2 regions of the Roseitalea porphyridii genome follow, and region 1 is predicted to be linked to the other one. Evidence: riboswitches for the same ligand, from Rfam matches in the RefSeq annotation. Region 1 holds a riboswitch; the other holds the start of a gene.

Evidence for each region. A riboswitch is a leader RNA that binds a small molecule or an ion and turns the genes downstream of it on or off. The one in region 1 is predicted to bind S-adenosylmethionine.
Region 2: another riboswitch for S-adenosylmethionine. It lies ahead of metA (homoserine O-acetyltransferase MetA); the one in region 1 lies ahead of E0E05_RS01925 (O-succinylhomoserine sulfhydrylase).

Annotation. Positions count from the first base shown of each region.
Region 1 covers NZ_CP036532.1:385,487-394,611, reverse strand. Annotated here, with positions in the region: gene E0E05_RS01925 (O-succinylhomoserine sulfhydrylase) at 1-1,194, opposite strand, end outside; SAM riboswitch at 1,262-1,348, opposite strand; gene E0E05_RS01920 (2'-deoxycytidine 5'-triphosphate deaminase) at 1,427-2,518, shown strand; gene E0E05_RS01915 (ion transporter) at 2,493-3,311, opposite strand; gene E0E05_RS01910 (glycosyltransferase family 2 protein) at 3,402-5,132, opposite strand; gene E0E05_RS01905 (transporter substrate-binding domain-containing protein) at 5,094-6,407, shown strand; gene E0E05_RS01900 (sterol desaturase family protein) at 6,377-7,255, opposite strand; gene E0E05_RS01895 (tellurite resistance TerB family protein) at 7,332-7,751, opposite strand; gene E0E05_RS01890 (lysine--tRNA ligase) at 7,916-9,125, shown strand, end outside.
Region 2 covers NZ_CP036532.1:3,226,590-3,235,714, forward strand. Annotated here, with positions in the region: gene clpB (ATP-dependent chaperone ClpB) at 1-1,532, shown strand, start outside; gene E0E05_RS15740 (L,D-transpeptidase) at 1,736-2,671, shown strand; gene E0E05_RS15745 (3-hydroxybutyryl-CoA dehydrogenase) at 2,767-3,648, shown strand; gene E0E05_RS15750 (hypothetical protein) at 3,668-3,877, opposite strand; SAM riboswitch at 4,186-4,263, shown strand; gene metA (homoserine O-acetyltransferase MetA) at 4,311-5,267, shown strand; gene E0E05_RS15760 (GNAT family N-acetyltransferase) at 5,242-5,682, shown strand; gene E0E05_RS15765 (Mrp/NBP35 family ATP-binding protein) at 5,769-6,920, shown strand; gene E0E05_RS15770 (VOC family protein) at 6,965-7,318, opposite strand; gene E0E05_RS15775 (bleomycin resistance protein) at 7,322-7,729, opposite strand; gene E0E05_RS15780 (hypothetical protein) at 7,726-8,046, opposite strand; gene E0E05_RS15785 (GNAT family N-acetyltransferase) at 8,043-8,855, opposite strand; gene E0E05_RS17420 (LacI family DNA-binding transcriptional regulator) at 9,054-9,125, opposite strand, start outside.

The DNA.
Region 1 (9,125 bases):
TGGCCGTCCACCCACGGCGAGTGCCCGGTCGAGGTCGGCGATCAGGTCCTCGGTATCCTCGAGCCCGACCGAAAGCCGCAGCGTGCCGCCGCCGATCGACAATTCGGCCCTGTCCTCGTCCGACAGGTTCTTGTGCGTGGTCGTCGCCGGATGGGTGATCAGGCTCTTGGCGTCGCCCAGATTGTTGGAGATGCCGATGATCTCGAGCGCGTTCTCGAAGGCGAACGCGGCCTTCTTGCCACCGGCGACGTCGAAGGCGACGAGCGTCGAGCCGCCCGACATCTGTCTTGGGATGATGTTGGCCTGCGGGTGATCGGGCCGGCCCGGATAGACGACGCGAGACACGCCGCCGTGATCGGCGAGGAAATCGGCCACCGCGCGGGCGCTGCCTGCCTGCCGGGCGACACGCAGCGGCAGGGTCTCGAGCCCCTTCAGCATGACCCAGGCGTTGAACGGGCTCATCGAAGGGCCGGTGTGACGGAAGAAATCGTGCAGATGCTCGTCGATCCAGTCCTGCCGCCCGAGCACGACGCCGCCCAGACAGCGCCCCTGCCCGTCGATGTGCTTGGTGGTCGAATAGACGACGATGTCGACGCCCAGCTCGATCGGCTTCTGGTGCAGCGGGGTGGCGAACACATTGTCGATGACCGTGCGCGCGCCGCACGACCGCGCCACCGAGACGACATGGGCGATGTCGATCACTTCGAGCGTCGGGTTGGTCGGGCTTTCGAAGAAGAACAGCTTCGTGTTCGGCCGCACGGCGCGTTCCCAGGCGGCCGGGTCGGTGCCGTCGACCAGCGTCGTGGCGACGCCGTAGCGCGGCAGCAGCTTCTCGACGATCCAGCGGCACGAGCCGAACAGGGCGCGCGCGGCAACGACATGATCGCCGGCCGAAAGCTGGCACATCAGGGCGGAAGCGACCGCCGCCATGCCCGAAGCGGTGGCGCGGGCGGCCTCGGCGCCCTCGAGCGCGCACATGCGGCGCTCGAACATTTCGACGGTGGGGTTGGCATAGCGCGAATAGACGAAGCCCGGCTCGTCGCCCTTGAACCGGGCCTCGGCGGCTTCCGCGCTCTCATAGACGAAGCCCTGCGTCAGGAAGAGAGCTTCGGACGTCTCGCCAAAGCCCGAGCGCATCGTCCCCGCATGGACCATCGCCGTCGACGGCCCCCAGCCGTCCCGTCCGTCCCCCATGGCCGATCCTCCATACAAAAATCCCGGCCTCATGCCGCCATGAAGCCGGGTCCTCGCCATATCGATGCTGGCATCGTCCGCGGCCTTTTAGCGAGTTCTGGGAGCGTGCTCCCGTGGCTGCAAGCCGGCCGGCCAAATCACCACACAATAAGCTGTCCATAAGGGGTCGGCCCGCTTGCGTCAATCGGCACGCCTCTCCATCGTGCCGCAACCACTGGCAGGCGGAGACGGCATGGCGCGGCGCGGCAGCGGCATTCTCGCCGATCACGACATTGCGGCACTGATCGAGGCGGGGGCGATCACCGTCCCCCGGCCGCTCGACGATCGACAGGTCCAGCCCGCGAGCCTCGATCTGCGCCTGGGCGAAGTCGCCTACCGGGTGCGCGCCAGCTTCATGCCGGGCGCGGCGCACACGGTCCAAGACAAGCTCAGGCAGTTCGAGCTGCACCGGATCGACCTGACGGACGGCGCGGTGCTCGAAACCGGCTGCGTCTACATCGTGCCGCTGCTCGAAGGGCTGGCCCTGCCGGCCGAGGTGGCTGCGGCCGCAAACCCGAAAAGTTCGACCGGCCGGCTAGACATCTTCACGCGCGTGATCGCCGACCATGCCGTCGAGTTCGACAAGGTCCCGGCCGGCTACCGGGGACCGCTGTTTCTCGAGGTCAGCCCGCGCACCTTCCCGATCGTCGCGCGCACCGGCTCGCGGCTGACGCAGATCCGCTTCCGGCGCGGTCAGGCCACGCTCGATGCGGACGCATTGGCGGCCCTGCACGATGCCGAGACGCTGGTCGCCGACGAACGGCCAAACATCTCCAACAGCGGCATCGCACTGTCGGTCGACCTGACCGGAGACGGCGACGGCCTGGTCGGCTATCGCGGCAAGCGTCACACCGCGCTGGTCGATGTCGACAGGCCCGGCGCGCACGAGGTGCTCGACTATTGGGAGCCGGTCCATGTGCGCGCCCGCAAGGAGCTGATCCTCGATCCGGACCAGTTCTACATCCTCGTCAGCCGCGAGGCGGTGCATGTGCCGCCGCACCATGCGGCCGAGATGACGCCGTTCGACCCGCTGGTCGGCGAATTTCGCGTCCACTATGCCGGCTTCTTCGATCCCGGCTTCGGCCACTCGGCCGCCGGGGGCACCGGCAGCCGCGCCGTGCTGGAAGTGCGCAGCCACGAAGTCCCTTTCGTTCTCGAGCACGGGCAGATCGTCGGCCGGCTCGTCTACGAGCACATGGTCGGTCGGCCCACGGCGCTGTACGGCGCCGATCTGAGCTCGAACTACCAGGCCCAGGGCCTCAAGCTGTCGAAGCACTTTCGCTGACAGGCTCGCCATCGCGCTCGGCGCGGAGCGCGCGAACCTCGACGCGCAGGGCCTTCAGTTCCTCTAAGATCAGCGCCTGCTCGTCATGGATCGACTTGCGCTCGCCGGCCGCCTCGGCGTCGTGTTCGGCCTGCATCGCCGAGACGACAACGCCGATGAACAGGTTGAGGACGGTGAAGGTCGTTGCGGCGATGAACGGGATGAAGAACGCCCAGGCCCAGGGGAAGGCGTCCATCACCGGCCGCACGATCCCCATCGACCAGCTTTCCAGCGTCATGATCTGGAACAGCGAATAGGCCGACGCGGCGATCGAGCCGAACCATTGCGGAAACGCGCCGCCGAACAGCTTGGTCGCCATGACCGAGAACACGTAGAAGACCAGCAACAGCAGGAGCACGATCGAGCCGAGCCCCGGCAGCGCCGTCAGCAGCCCGCCGACGACCCGCCGCATCGAGGGGACGGCGCTGATCAGGCGCAGCACGCGCAGGATGCGCAGCGCGCGCAGCACCGCGAACGGACCGGCCGCCGGGATCAGGGCGATGCCGACGATGACCAGATCGAAGATGCGCCAGGGGCTGCGGAAGAAGCCGGCCCGGTAGACCATGAACTTCATGATCAGTTCGACCACGAAGACGGCGAGGATCAGCCGGTCGATCGTCAGCAGCACCGGGCCGATCGCCGCCATCAGGACCGGCGAGGTCTCCATGCCCAGGGTGACCGCGTTGATGATGATCAGCACGATGATGGCGCGTTCGAAACGCTGGCTCTCGACGATCGATCTGAGTTTTTCCATGAGGATCCGGGCACCCGCGCAAGAGGTTGAGGCGCCAATATATGGACGCGTGCGCCGAATGAAAATGCGCGCTTGTGCGGCGCACAAGGTTCATGGGCGTTCGTGCGGCCCGTGCGGGGTCTTCTCCCATTCGAAGGGGCGCGTGAACAGGTGGTGGACGGCGCGCCAGGCGGCGACCGACTGCGCCAGCCAGTAGGCGGGCACCAGAAGCAGCCGCCAGCCGATGGCCCCGCGCGCGTCGCGGTCGGTGGCGATCCAGCCGAGCGTCATCACGGCGACGTAGCTCGACAGGATCATCAGCCAGTCGAGCCAGGCGATCAGGCCCATGTAGATCTGCTCGGGCGGATCGATCAGCAGCCAGGCGCTCAGAAAGGCGGCGTTGACGAGAACGAGCGGATAAAGAAGCGCCGAGACGACCGTGCCGGTGAGCAGGAGCTGGGTGATCAGGAAGGCGCGCGCATCCATGTTCCGAAGAAGTCTCAGCGGCTCGCGCGTGTGGACGATCCAGGTCTGCATCCAGCCCTTGAACCAGCGCGTGCGCTGCGGCAACCAGTCGGCGAAGCGCGAGGGCGCGTCCTCGAGCGTCGGCCGCGTGATCATCGCGGTGCGGTAGCCGCTGCGCCAGAGACGCATGCCGAGATCGGCATCCTCGGTCACGTTGAACGGATCCCACCGGCCGACCTTTTCGAGCGCGTCGCGGCGGAAATGGTTCGAGGTGCCGCCGAGCATGATCGGCGCGCCGGCGCGGGCAAGCCACGGCATCAGGCCGCCGAACAGGCCGGCATATTCGAGGTGGAACAGCGCGGTCAGCGCGTTGCGGCCGGTGTTGGCCTTGACCAGCGGCGCCTGCAAGCAGGCGATCGCCTCGTCGCTCCGGGCGAAGGTCTGCCAGGCCTCTTCGAGCTGGTCGGGATGCGGCCGGTCTTCGGCGTCGTACAGGGTGACAAACTGGCCGCGCGCGAACGCCATGGCATAGTTCAGCGCCTTTGGCTTGGTGCGCGGCTGTGCGGGCGGCACCCGGACGATCTCGAAGAAGGGCGGCAGTTGCTCTGTGGCGAGCGCAGCCAGCGTCTCGGCGTCGTCATGCTCGCACACCAGCAATATCTGCAGCTTGGAGCGCGGCCAGTTGATCCGCTTGAGGCTGGCGATCAGATCGGGGATCACGGCTGCCTCGCGATAAAGGCAGACGAGTACGGTGTAGACGGGCTTGGCCCCGGGTGGCGTTTTCGCAAGGGGGCGTTCGGCGACGGGCCGGAAGGTGACGGCGGCCAGTGCCCGCAGGAGGACACAGGCGAAGAAGAAGACCGACATGAAGCCGTGCAGGACTGCCGTGGTCAGGCCGGGCCTGCTCGCGAACGCAACCAGGGCGCCGGTGACGACCAGTGCCGAGACCACGCCCTGCCAGAACCGGGCGCCGGAATGCGCCGACATGGCCGGCTCCAGATAGGCAAGCCTGCGGATCGCGTTCTCGAGCAGTTGCGGCTCGTGGTGGCGGGTGACGAGATCGCGCAACGTCCGCGGCGTTGCGATCGCGAGCGGGCCCGTGAGCGTGCCGCGGTCGGCGGCCGCGACAAGGCGTCCGACGGCGCGCGGGTCCGGCGCGGTGACCCGGACAGGCCGGCCGTCGTGCAACTGGCACCAGACCAGCGGCGTGCGCGCGTCGACGTCGCCCGAGGACCGGTCCGGCGCGTCGAGCAGCCGGTCGACCTGATCGGCATCGACGAACGCCAGGCCAAGGCGCGCGGCGAGCGTGCGATAGTAGACGTCGTGGGACACGGCGCCGTGCGCCAGCAGTTCGACCCCCGCGCTGGTGCCGTTCATCCGGGCCAGCTGCATGGCACGTTGCAGGCGCTTGACCGGAAATCCGGCGGCCGCCAAGAATGCGCAGCATGGGCTCAGCGCAAGATCATCGTTCGCCTGTGGCGTGCCGGGCTGCGACAGGGCCGGACCGGGCTGCGGGGCGATGACGCGCGCAAGGGCCTCGCCGATCACGCCGGCCTCGCCAGCCAGATCTCCGGCCGGCACGGGTCCGCTCTCCGCGGCCATCCGCGTCACGCTGACAACATACTTCTATACCTCACCCGGCCTTCAGCATACCTGCTTACACCAATTGAACAATCGACCACAGGTTTAGTATTGATGAGCGGAAACAACCAAAAAAACCCGGCAATGATTTGCGTTCACTTGTCGATATTGTCCGGAGCGTTCGTGGCCAGGTCGGCGTGCGACGTTTTCGGCCGTGCCGCCCAGCGGTGGCGCTGGACCGTCCTTGCCGCTCTTGCGCTCTTCATCGCCGTTGCCGGGTCGGGCCGGGCGCTCGCCGAGCCTCCTCGACTGTGGGATCCGGGATATCGCACGGCAACCGTCGATCTTGGCGGTCTGCAAAGGCTGCGCTTTCTGACCAGCCTGGACTTTCCGCCGTTCAATTTCGCCGATGCCAACCGGAAGCCGACCGGCTTCAACGTCGATCTCGCCCGGGCGGTCTGCGAGGAACTCGACCTCGTCGATCGCTGCGAAATCCAGGCAATGCCGTGGGAGGAACTGGAAGCCTCTCTGGAAGCGCGGCGCGGCGAGGTCATACTGGCTGGCCATGCGCCGGATGCGAGCCTGCGCGCGCGGTTCGGCCTGTCCGAGCCGTACTTCCGGTTTCCGGCCCGTTTCGTCGGTCGCGATGCGGACGGTGACGACGAGGACGGGTTCGACGCACGTCTGGCGCAGGGCAAGGTGGCGGTGGTGGCCAATTCTCCGCACGCGGAGATGCTCGCCGCCTTCTTTCCCGACGCCGAGGCCATGCCGGTGGCGGACATGCCCGCCGCCTACACCGCGCTGCGGGAGCAAGAGGCTGACCTCGTGTTCGGAGACGGGGTGCTCCTGTCGTTCTGGCTGACGTCGCCGGCCGCCGACGATTGCTGCCGGTTCCTGTCGGGACCCTACATGTCCGACAGACATCTCGGTCAGGGCATGGTCGCGGTGACGCGGACACAGGACCAGCGGCTGCTCGATGCGATAAACGGGGCGCTGAAGGCGGTCGAGGACAGCGGCGCCTACGCGGAAATCTACGCGCGCTATTTCCCGGTCGATCCCTTCGGGACATAGCCAGGCCGGGGCGGTTCGGCCTCGGCGCCACGCGCCAGCCGGTAGCCGGCGCGGCGGAAGGGCAGGACGAGCGCCCAGCCCAGATTTGCGGTCTGCGGGCCATCATAGTCGGTCAGGCCGAGGCGCATGCCGTCATGGCCCGCTTCGGGCTGATCGGTGTAGGTCCCGAACAGCCGGTCCCAGACCGAAAGGTTGAAGCCGTAGTTGGAATCGGTCTCGCGCCGGACGACGGAGTGATGGACACGGTGCATGTCCGGGGTGACGACCAGCGCGCGAAGCACGCGGTCCAGACCAAGCGGCAGGCGCGCATTGGCGTGGTTGAACATCGCCATGCCGTTCAGCACGATCTCGAAGACGAGCACCGCGACGACCGGCGCGCCCAGAACGACGATCACGGCCGCCTTCCAGATCATGGACAGGACGATTTCCAGCGGATGAAACCGCAGCGCCGTTGTCAGGTCGAACCCCTGATCGGAATGGTGCATGCGGTGGATGCGCCAGAGCAGCGGCCATTTGTGGCTGACCAGATGTTCGAGCCAGACGGCGAAATCCAGCACGATGAAAGCGAGGATCCCGGCAACGACCACGGGCATTCCGATCGCCGGAAACAGGCCCCAGCCCTGGCTTTGCGCATAGATGGCCGTGCCGACGGCGGCAGCGGGAAAGATGATCCGCAGGCATACCGACGAGATGACGACCATCGAGACGTTGACGAGCCAGCGACGCGAGCGCAGCGCGCCGGCCATCTCCGGCCGTTCAAGCCTCGGCGCCCACAGTTCGAACGCGGCCATGGCCGTGAAGATCGCCACGAAGGCGCCAAAACGGATGAGCGGCTCGTTCTCGATCATGGAACCGAAATGGCGCTGCCGGGGCGGCGGGTCAACGCGGCCGATGCGCACATTGCCGTGAGCGCAGCGAGCGGCATCAGTCCTGCGAGGGCAGCCGGAAGCGCACGCGTGCCGAATGCTCGATGGCCGCGATGACCAGCGCGTCCAGATCGAGCGCGTCGCGCAGCATCTGCAGGAAACGCAGCTCCTCCTGTTCGACATGCAGGTCGGCTGCGGCGATCTCCACCGCCACGGCGTAGGCGGTCTCGTAAAGGCGCGGCGGGATCGTGTCGTGCACGAGCGTCAGGATCGTCTCCAGACCGGCCTCGTCGGCCAGGATCGCGGTGCAATTGTTGGCCTGTTCGACCAAGACGTCCCGATCGATGCCCTCGAAGATCGGCAGCGTGTCGGTGATCACGCCGATGCGGTTGAGCTCGCGGTCGGAGAGCTGTGCGTCGGCCGCGGCCACCGTGACCATGATGTAGATGAGGGCGCGCGCTTCGTCGATCTTCGCCATGATGTCACCTCGTGCGATCTGTGCCCGTCTGTATGGCCGGCGGACCGTGCGCGCAAGCCACACTTGTCATGAACGTGCCGGCACATCGGGCCACTTTCCTTTGCCTCGGCGCTGGGCTAGGGAGCGGCTTTCCGGCCAAACCAGCCCGTCCACGGGGAACCGCCATGAGCGCCGCACCGCTGCCGCCTGCCGATCTCGATCCCGCCCTCGTCGAAGCCGCCCGCTCGTCGAAAGCGTGGCCGTTCGAGGAAGCGCGCAAGATCATCAAGCGCTACGAGAAGACCGGCTTTCCCGAGGCGGTCCTGTTCGAGACCGGCTATGGCCCGTCCGGCCTGCCGCATATCGGCACGTTCGGCGAGGTGGCGCGCACGACGATGGTGCGCCACGCATTCCGCGTGCTGACCGAGGACAGCGTGCCGACGCGTCTTCTGTGCTTTTCCGACGACATGGACGGGATGCGCAAAATCCCAGAGAACGTGCCCGACCGGGCCGCGCTGGAGCCGCATCTGCACAAGCCGCTGACCGCCGTGCCGAACCCGTTCGGCGGCGACCATGAGAGCTTCGGTCATCACAACAACGCGATGCTGCGGCGGTTCCTGGACACGTTCGGCTTCGACTACGAGTTCGCCAGCGCAACCGACTATTACAGGTCGGGCCGCTTCGACACCGTGCTGATGGAGGCTTGCGCCCGCTATGACGAGATCATGGCGGTGATGCTGCCGACGCTGGGCGAGGAGCGGCAGGCCACCTATTCGCCGTTCCTGCCGATCTCGCCTAAGACGGGCCGCGTGCTCTACGTGCCGATGAAACATGTCGATGCGGCCGAGGGCACGATCACCTTCGACGACGAGGATGGCACCGAGACGACCCTGCCGGTCACCGGCGGGCAGGTGAAGATGCAGTGGAAGCCCGATTTCGGCATGCGCTGGGCGGCGCTCGGCGTCGACTTCGAGATGTTCGGCAAGGACCATCAGACCAATGCCGTCATCTACGACCGCATCTGCGCGATCCTGGGCGGCCGGCCGCCGGAACACTTCGTCTATGAGCTGTTTCTGGACGACAAGGGCGAGAAGATCTCCAAGTCCAAGGGCAACGGGCTGACCATCGACGAGTGGCTGACCTATGCGCCGACCGAGAGCCTGGCGCTGTTCATGTTCCAGAAGCCGCGCACCGCCAAGCGGCTCTATTTCGACGTCATCCCCAAGGCCGTCGACGAATATTACAGCTTCCTTGCGGCCTATGGCCGGCAGGAGCCGGCGCAGCGTCTGCAGAACCCGGTCTGGCACATCCATTCGGGCAATCCGCCCGATGCGCAGATGCCGGTGCCGTTCGCGATGCTGCTCAACCTCGTCAGCGCCTCGAACGCCGAGAACA
Region 2 (9,125 bases), 700 kb from region 1:
TGCGCGTGTCGGACTCCGCGCTGGTCGCGGCCGCGACCCTGTCGAACCGCTACATCACCGACCGCTTCCTGCCCGACAAGGCCATCGACCTCGTCGACGAGGCCGCGTCTCGCCTGCGCATGCAGGTCGATTCCAAGCCCGAGGCGCTCGACGAACTCGACCGCCGGATCATCCAGCTCAAGATCGAGCGCGAGGCGCTGAAGGTCGAAACCGACCAGGCATCGAAGGATCGGCTCGAGAACCTGGAGCGCGAGCTTGCCGGGCTCGAGGAGGAATCGGCACGTCTGACCGCCGCCTGGCAGGCCGAAAAGGAAAAGCTGGGCAACGCGGCCGAACTCAAGCGCGAGCTCGACGAGGCGCGCAACGAACTGGCCATCGCCCAGCGACAGGGCGAGTTCCAGCGCGCCGGCGAACTGGCCTATGGCCGCATTCCCGAGCTCGAAAAGAAGCTCGAACAGGCCGAGATGCGCGAGGAGACCGAGACGGCCTCGATGGTCGAGGAGACGGTGACGCCCGACCATGTCGCCCATATCGTCTCCCGCTGGACCGGCATTCCGGTCGACAAGATGCTCGAGGGCGAACGCGAGAAGCTGCTGCGCATGGAAGACGAGATCGCAACGCGCGTCGTTGGCCAGGGCGAGGCGGTGCAGGCCGTATCCAAGGCGGTGCGCCGCGCCCGCGCCGGGCTGCAGGACCCCAACCGGCCGATCGGCTCGTTCATCTTCCTGGGCCCGACCGGCGTCGGCAAGACCGAGCTGACCAAGGCGCTCGCCGACTTCCTGTTCGACGACGACCAGGCGATGGTCCGCATCGACATGAGCGAGTTCATGGAGAAGCACGCCGTCGCCCGGCTGATCGGCGCGCCGCCCGGATATGTCGGCTACGAGGAAGGCGGCGTGCTGACCGAGGCGGTCAGGCGCCGGCCCTACCAGGTGATCCTGTTCGACGAGATCGAAAAGGCCCATCCGGACGTGTTCAACGTGCTGCTGCAGGTGCTCGATGACGGACGCCTGACCGACGGCCAGGGCCACACGGTCGACTTCCGAAACACGGTCATCATCATGACCTCGAACCTGGGCGCCGAATATCTGGTCAATCTGGGCGAGGGGCAGCAGGTCGACACGGTGCGCGAGGACGTCATGAACGTGGTGCGCGCCTCGTTCCGGCCCGAGTTCCTGAACCGCGTCGACGAGATCATCCTGTTCCAGCGCCTGCAGAAGGCGGACATGGGCGCGATCGTCGACATCCAGCTCGAACGGCTCGAAAGGCTGCTCGCCGAGCGCAAGATCAGCCTTCGGCTCGACGAGGCCGCCCGCCAGTGGCTCGCCGACAAGGGCTACGACCCGGCCTATGGCGCAAGGCCGCTCAAGCGGGTCATCCAGAAGCAGGTGCAGGACCCGCTCGCCGAGAAGATCCTCGCCGGCGAGATCGCCGACGGCTCCGTCGTCAAGGTGCTCGAGGGCTCGGACCGGCTGAACTTCAAACCGGTCGCCGCGGCCAACGAGGACCGCGCCGAGGAAGAAGCGGCCTGATATCCTCATCGCCGATCCACCGATATGCGCGCGGGGACCCGGCTCCGCGCGCTTTTCGTTGAAACACGCACCGCCCGATGCGATAGACGGATCAGCGTTTCCGGGGACCCGTCTTGCTCGCGCCGATCTTCATCCGCCGATTTCCGGTCCGGCAGGCCCTTGTTGCCGCCTGCCTTTGCACCATGGTTCTTCCGGCAGCCGGCATGCCGCCGACGAGCGACGAGTTCGACCGGATCACGATCGGCGGAAGCCAGCTCTACCGTCCCGCGCCCGTCGCGCCCGTGCAGGCCGACCACCGCTCGATCGCCGCACTGCAGGTGCTGATGGACCGCATCGGAATTTCGCCCGGCGTCATCGACGGCCGCGACGCGGCCCGCCTGCATGGCGCATTCGCGCTGTTCGCCAAGACCGAAATCGGCGCGACCATCGCCGGCCCTGACGATGGCGCGGCCATCGAGGCGGCGCTCGCCGAAACGGGAGGGCCGGCCTTCGTCGACTACGCCATCACCGCCGCCGATGTCGCCGGCCCCTTCACGCCCGAAATTCCGACGCTCTACGTCCAGCAGGCCAGCCTGCGCGAAATCGGCTTTCGCGATCCGCGCGAGATGCTCGCCGAGCGGTTTCACATGGACGAGGCCTATCTGGCCGCGCTCAATCCGGACGCCGACTTCGGGCGCGCCGGAACGATCGTGCGCGTCGCCGCGCCCGGCCGCGATCTGCAGCGACGCGTCGCCCGCATCGAGGCCGACAAGGCGCGGCTTCAGGTGCGCGCCTATGATGGTCATGGCGAACTGGTCGCAGCCTACCCGGCATCGATCGGTTCGGCCGCGACGCCCTCGCCGACCGGCACCCACACCGTCCGCAACAAGGCGCAGAACCCCCGCTACACCTACGATCCGAGCGGCTCGGCGCAGCCCGGCCTTTCCGACGGGCTGGTCCTGCTGCCACCGGGACCGAACGGGCCCGTCGGCAATGCGTGGATCGGACTTTCCAAGCGCACCTACGGCATTCACGGCACCCCGGAACCGCGCGAGATCGGCGTCAGCGAGAGCGTCGGTTGCGTGCGGCTGACCAACTGGGATGCGCTCGAACTGGCGCGGCTCGTGCGCCGTGGCGTCCCGGTCACATTCATCGACTGAAACGTGCCGGCACGCTCGCATGCCGCGACGCGCCGGTGTACATTGCAGCGCACAATGGGCACATTGGCCCACCAGAACAAAGACGGGATGGCGGCATGATCGAGGAACTCGAAACGATCGGCGTGATCGGCGCCGGACAGATGGGCAGGGGAATCGCGCAGGTCTCGGCCGGGGCCGGCTGCAGGGTGATCCTGTCGGACGTGTCCGTCGAAGCCGCGCAGGCGGGCCTCGACAAGGTCGCTGACGGCACCGGCAAGCAGGTCGAGGCGGGACGCATGGAGGCGGCCGACCGCGACGCGCTGCTGGCCCGCATCTCCGTGGCGGCCGGCATGGAAGGCCTGTCCGATTGCGATCTGGTGATCGAGGCGGCGAGCGAGAACGAACAGGTCAAGCGCGCCATCTTCGCCGAGCTGTGCCCGGCGCTGAAGCCCGAGGCGATGATCGCGTCCAACACCTCGTCGATCTCGATCACACGACTTGCCGCCGCCACCGACCGGCCCGAGCGCTTCATGGGTATCCACTTCATGAACCCGGTGCCGCGCATGAAGCTGGTCGAACTTGTGCGCGGCATCGCCACCGCCGATGCGACCTTCGAACTGGCCCGGGCCTATGTCGACCGGCTCGGCAAGACCGCCACCGTGTCGGAGGACTTCCCGGCCTTCATCGTCAACCGCATCCTGCTGCCGATGATCAACGAGGCGATCTACACGCTCTATGAGGGCGTCGGCTCGGTGGAGGCGATCGATACGGCGATGAAGCTCGGCGCCAACCACCCGATGGGACCGCTGGAACTGGCCGACTTCATCGGGCTCGACACGTGCCTGTCGATCATGCAGGTGCTGCATGACGGACTGGCCGACTCCAAGTACCGGCCCTGCCCGCTGCTGGTCAAATATGTCGAGGCCGGCTGGCTCGGCCGCAAGACCGGACGCGGCTTCTACGACTATCGCGGCGAAACGCCGGTCCCGACGCGGTAAGTGGTCACTTACGAAAAGATCAGTAGAGCGGCGAGACGCTGCCGTCGGCCAGATCCGGCCGCTGCGGCACGCCGGCCGAGCCGAGCGTGCGCAGGCCGGCCAGTCCCCGCGTGACGGCGCCGCGCAGCGGACCCTGGCGCGAGGGCCGCGCGGCAGCCGGCGGCACATGCCGCTGACGGGTGGGCTGAGGAAAGGCGATGACGCTCGATGAGGCGGACGGCACGGTCATGTCTGGCTCCGGTTCGTTGTCCTCCCGAACGCCTGCCATCGTACGCGACATGAGGGCCGTTTCAAGGCGAATTTGTGCGCCGCACAAAATTTCGTCCGTGTGTCACGAAGAGGCCTGCGGCGGAAGCAGGGACACCGTTCCGCCGATGGGGCATTGACGGCGGAACGGCGTTCCCACACCGGGAAGACGGCCCGCCATGGTCCTAGCAGGCAACCGGCCGCGTCTTGGTGCCATGCGACGGCGCGCCGGTATGTGACGGGTCGCACAGCGCGCGCCGCAATTGACCGCCGGCGCACCCGGGTCTAAAAGGACGCTTCCGTGGTGATTTGGCCGGTCGGCTTGCAGCCACGTTAAACAACTCGCTAAAGGACCGCGACGATCAGGGACCGGCAGCGAGTTTTCGCCGCCGGTTTTTTGTTTCGAGAGTTCAGCCATGCCCATCAGGATCCCCGACGCCCTGCCCGCCCGCGACACGCTGCAGGCCGAGGGCGTGATGATCATGGACGAGAAGACCGCCACCAGGCAGGACATCAGGCCGCTGCAGATCGGCCTGCTCAACCTTATGCCCAACAAGATCAAGACCGAGACACAGATCGCCCGGCTTGTCGGCTCGACGCCATTGCAGGTCGAACTCACGCTCGTCCGGATCGGCAATCACCGGTCCAGGAACACCTCCGAGGATCATCTGATCTCGTTCTACAAGACGTGGGAGGAGGTGAAGGACCGCAAGTTCGACGGGTTCATCATCACCGGCGCGCCGATCGAGACGCTCCCGTTCGAGGACGTGACCTACTGGGACGAACTCGAGGCGATCCTCGACTGGACGACGACCAACGTCCACTCCTCGTTCTTCATCTGCTGGGGTGCGATGGCCGCCGCCTGGCACTTCCACCGCGTGCCCAAGCATACGCTGCCCAGAAAGGCGTTCGGCGTCTACCGGCACCGGAACCTCAATCCGGCCTCGCCCTATCTGGCCGGCTTTTCCGACGACTTCCAGATTTCCGTGTCGCGCTGGACCGAGGTCCGCCGGAACGAGCTGCCGGCCAACGGCGCGCTGGAGGTGCTCATGGAGTCCGACCAGACCGGCCTGTGCCTGCTGCATGAGGCGTTCGCCAACCGTCTCTACATCTTCAACCACATCGAGTACGACTCGACGACGCTCGCCGAGGAGTATTTCCGCGACGTCAAGTCGGGCGTGCCGATCGAAGTGCCCCACAACTATTTCCCCGACGACAATCCGGACAAGGCACCGCTGAACCGCTGGCGCAGCCACGCTTTCCTGCTGTTCGGCAACTGGATCAATCAGGTCTACCAGACCACCGCCTACGATCTCGAGCGGATCGGCGAGGACAGGGTGAAGGGCGATGACGCTCACCATTCGGCCGCTTGAAGCCGGCGATCACGAGGCCTGGCGCGTTCTTTGGACCGCCTATCTCGAATTCTACGGGACGACGGTTTCCGAGGATGTCTACGCGTCGACATGGACGCGGCTTCTGGGAAGCGAGCCGTACGATCCGAACGGGCTGCTCGCCCTTTCGGGCGCAACGCCCGTGGGGCTGGTGCACTATATCTATCACCGCCACTGCTGGAGAGTGGAGAACGTGTGCTACCTCCAGGACCTCTACGCCGACCCGTCGGTGCGCGGCACCGGCGTCGGCCGCGCGCTGATCGAGGCGGTTTATCAGGAGGCCGACGCGGCGGGCTGCCCGTCGGTCTACTGGATGACGCAGGACTTCAACGAGACCGCCCGCCGGCTCTATGACCGCGTGGCAACGCTCACGCCCTTCATCAAGTACCAGCGCTGAGCAGGCCGATCCGCACCGGGCGGCTTGGCATCGATAGCCACGGCGCCTATCTGCACGCTGAAAGCAAAGACCGGGGAGCGCCGACAATGTCCGCAGAGCCGAACAAGGCCGCCATCGAGGAAACGCTGCGCCGCATCGCGCTTCCGGACGGCCGCAACCTGGTCGAGGCGGGCATGATTTCGGACATCTTCATCGCCGACGGCAAGGTGTTCTTCTCGCTCAACTGCGATGCCGAGGAGGCGCAAAGGTTCGAGCCGGTGCGCCAGGCCGCGCAGCAGGCGGTCACCGCGATGGACGGCGTCAGAAGCGCCATGGTCGCGCTGACCGCCGAGAGGAAGGCCGGCGGCGCGGCTCCCCGGCCAAGGCCCGCGCCGTCGCCGCAACCGCAACCGGCTGCCGGCGGACGTCGCCCGGTCACCGATCGTCCCAAAGCCAATGTCGCAGGCGTCAAGCACATCATCGCCGTCGCCTCGGGCAAGGGCGGGGTCGGCAAGTCGACCACCGCGCTCAACCTGGCGCTCGGCCTTCAGGCGGCCGGCCTCAAGGCCGGCATCCTGGATGCAGACATCTACGGCCCCTCCCTGCCGCGCCTGACCGGCCTGCGCGATGCCAAGCCGCAGCAGCTCGAGGACCGCATCCTCAAGCCGCTCGAAAAGTTCGGCCTCCAGATCATGTCGATCGGCTTCCTGGTCGAGGAGGAAACGCCGATGATCTGGCGCGGCCCGATGGTCGTCTCGGCGATCACGCAATTGCTGCGCGAGGTGGCATGGACCGATCTCGACGTTCTCGTCGTCGACATGCCGCCGGGCACCGGCGACGCCCAGCTCACCATGGCCCAGAACGTGCCGCTGTCCGGCGCGGTGATCGTGTCGACGCCGCAGGACCTTGCGCTGATCGATGCGCGCAAGGGGCTGAAGATGTTCGAGAAGGTCAACGTGCCGGTGCTCGGCATCGTCGAGAACATGAGCTATTTCATCGCCCCGGACACGGGCCAGCGCTACGACATTTTTGGCCATGGCGGCGCCAGGGACGAGGCCGAGCGCCTGGGCGTGCCGTTTCTCGGCGAGGTGCCGCTGGTCATGGCGATCCGCGAGACTTCGGACGCCGGCACGCCGATCACGGTCTCCGAGCCGGACGGTCCGCACGCGGCGGTCTATCAGGCGATCGGCGCCCGGATCGCCGAAAGCCTTGCCGAAGGCACCGCGGCACGCCCGGCCCCCGCGATCGTCTTCGAATAGGCCACACATGGCGGACCGGCCGGTGCCGCATCGCGCCCGCATGGTCAGCCGCGCTGCATGACCTTGATCGAATTGCCGTCCGGATCGGTGAACTCAAGCGAGCGGCTGCCATCGTCATTGTCGTGGATCGCCGCATCGGGCGCCGCGCGGCGCACCGTCGAAAGAAGTTCGTCGAGACGGTCGTGCGACAGGTGGAAATCGACGCTGCCGCCCGGCGACCGGTCGCCGCCGCCCCGGCCGGGCACGTAGAGCGCGATCGCGACGCTGGCGCCGTCGAGCTGCGCCCAGCCATATTCGGCCGCGACGAACCGTGCGGCGAGGCCGAGCGCCTCCTCATAGAAGGCGACGGCGTGATCGATATCCGTGACGGGAACCTTGAGCAGAGCCACACCGAGCATCGGTCACGCGATCCTTTCAAAGAAGGTGATCAGGTTGCCGTCGAGATCGAGAATCGCGAACTCGCGCAAGCCATAGGGCTTGTCGATCAGTGCCCCGTTCGGGTGAAGAACGCCCGCTTCCCGATAGCGCGCGCATAGTGCATCGGTGTCGGTCACGTGGACGCGGCAACTCGCGGTTCCCGCGATGAACGTCTCAGCACCCGACACCACCGGCCTGTCCCCGTCGCGCCCGCGCCAGCTCTCGTCCGTGGCCGCCCACAGGTGGATGGCGACCCGGTCGCGCACGACGATCGCATAGCCTGGATCGACGTGATCGACGGCAAAGCCCAGGCGATCGCGATAGAAAAGGGCCGCCTTGTGCGTGTCGTGGACAGGCAGAACCGGCACCGCCGCAGTCAGGGCCGGGCTCATGACCGCGCCGCGCCTTTGCGCGCCAGCAGCACCGACGCATGGTCGCATGCGGGGTCTTCGGCGACGAAGCGGACGACCCGCATGCCCAGTTCGCCAAGTCGCCTTTCATAATCGGTCGGCGACAGGCTGGCATGATAGACCGGCTCGCCGGCGCCGCAGCCCGCATCGAGTACGGTCGGTCTGTCCGGCAGCAGGGCGAGGAACCGGTCGAGCCACGGGCGCTCGAACAGCGTTCGCGAGCGCTCCTCGTCATACCGAAGGCCGCTGCGCGCGTAGACGTCCCGGGTTCGCCGTGCCAGTGCCGCAAGATCGCTCATCGGCGTGCCAGCCGGTCGTGGTTCGCGCGCGTCATGACATAGCGCACGCCGCTCATGTCCCGATGGGCGAACGGTCCCGCGGTGGCTTCGCGGACGACACCGCCTTCCTTCTCAAATCCCAGCCGCTCGAACAGCGCCACCGAGGCGCCGTTCTCGCGCACGGTGTCGGCGTGCAGCACCTTCGCGCCGCAGCGCTCGAAAAGGTGCGCCATCAGCGCATCCATGGCCGCGCGCGCATGGCCGCGGCCGCGCGCCTCGGGCAGCAGCGTGACGAAGACCTCAACCGCGCCATTGCCCGTGTCGGCACCACCCGCCGCGCCTAGATATTCATCGGTCGCCCGATCGGCGATCGTCAGCGACAGGATCGGTACTTCGGTCTCGTAACTGGCGATCACCGCATCGATCATCGCCGCCGCGCCCTCGGGCGTCTTCTGTTCTTCCGTGAACGCCATGAAGCGGGTCGAGGCGGGGTCGGTGACGAAGCGCTGGAAGGCTGCAATGTCGGATCGCGTGTGCGGACGCAGCCGCACCGGGCCTGCCGCGATCTCGTCGGGCACGACCATCATGATCGCGTCCCAATCCGGCGATTCCGCACCGCGCCGGGTCGGCCGGAAAATGTCCTCGATCCGCGCCGAAAACACCCGGGCGATGTCGAAGGCGAGCCGCAGCCCGGGCTCGTAACGGCCGTTCTCGATGGCGTTGATGGTCTGCCGCGATACGCCAAGCAATTCCCCCAGATTGGCCTGCGTGAGACCGCGCGCCTTGCGCATCGACCGGACGCGGTTGTCGATCTTTTCGTCATCGCTCATGCGCGTGTTCCGGGAAGCAGCGCCACGCCGTCCATCCCGCCATGCCGGCCCGTCATAGCGCGGACTGCCGCAAAATGTAAAGCTTGCTTTCCATTTTCTTCCTGTGTTGGTTCGCGTGGTCAACAATCTGCATTGTCCGTCGCCACCCGACACCGCGGCCGGGGTGCCGCTCGGGCGCTTCATCGGGAAAGGGAGTCGTCAGCCTGACCCGACCATTGCAGTCGTGCCCCGCACGATCAGCTTGGTCGGAAGGATCTTCGTCGTGACGGG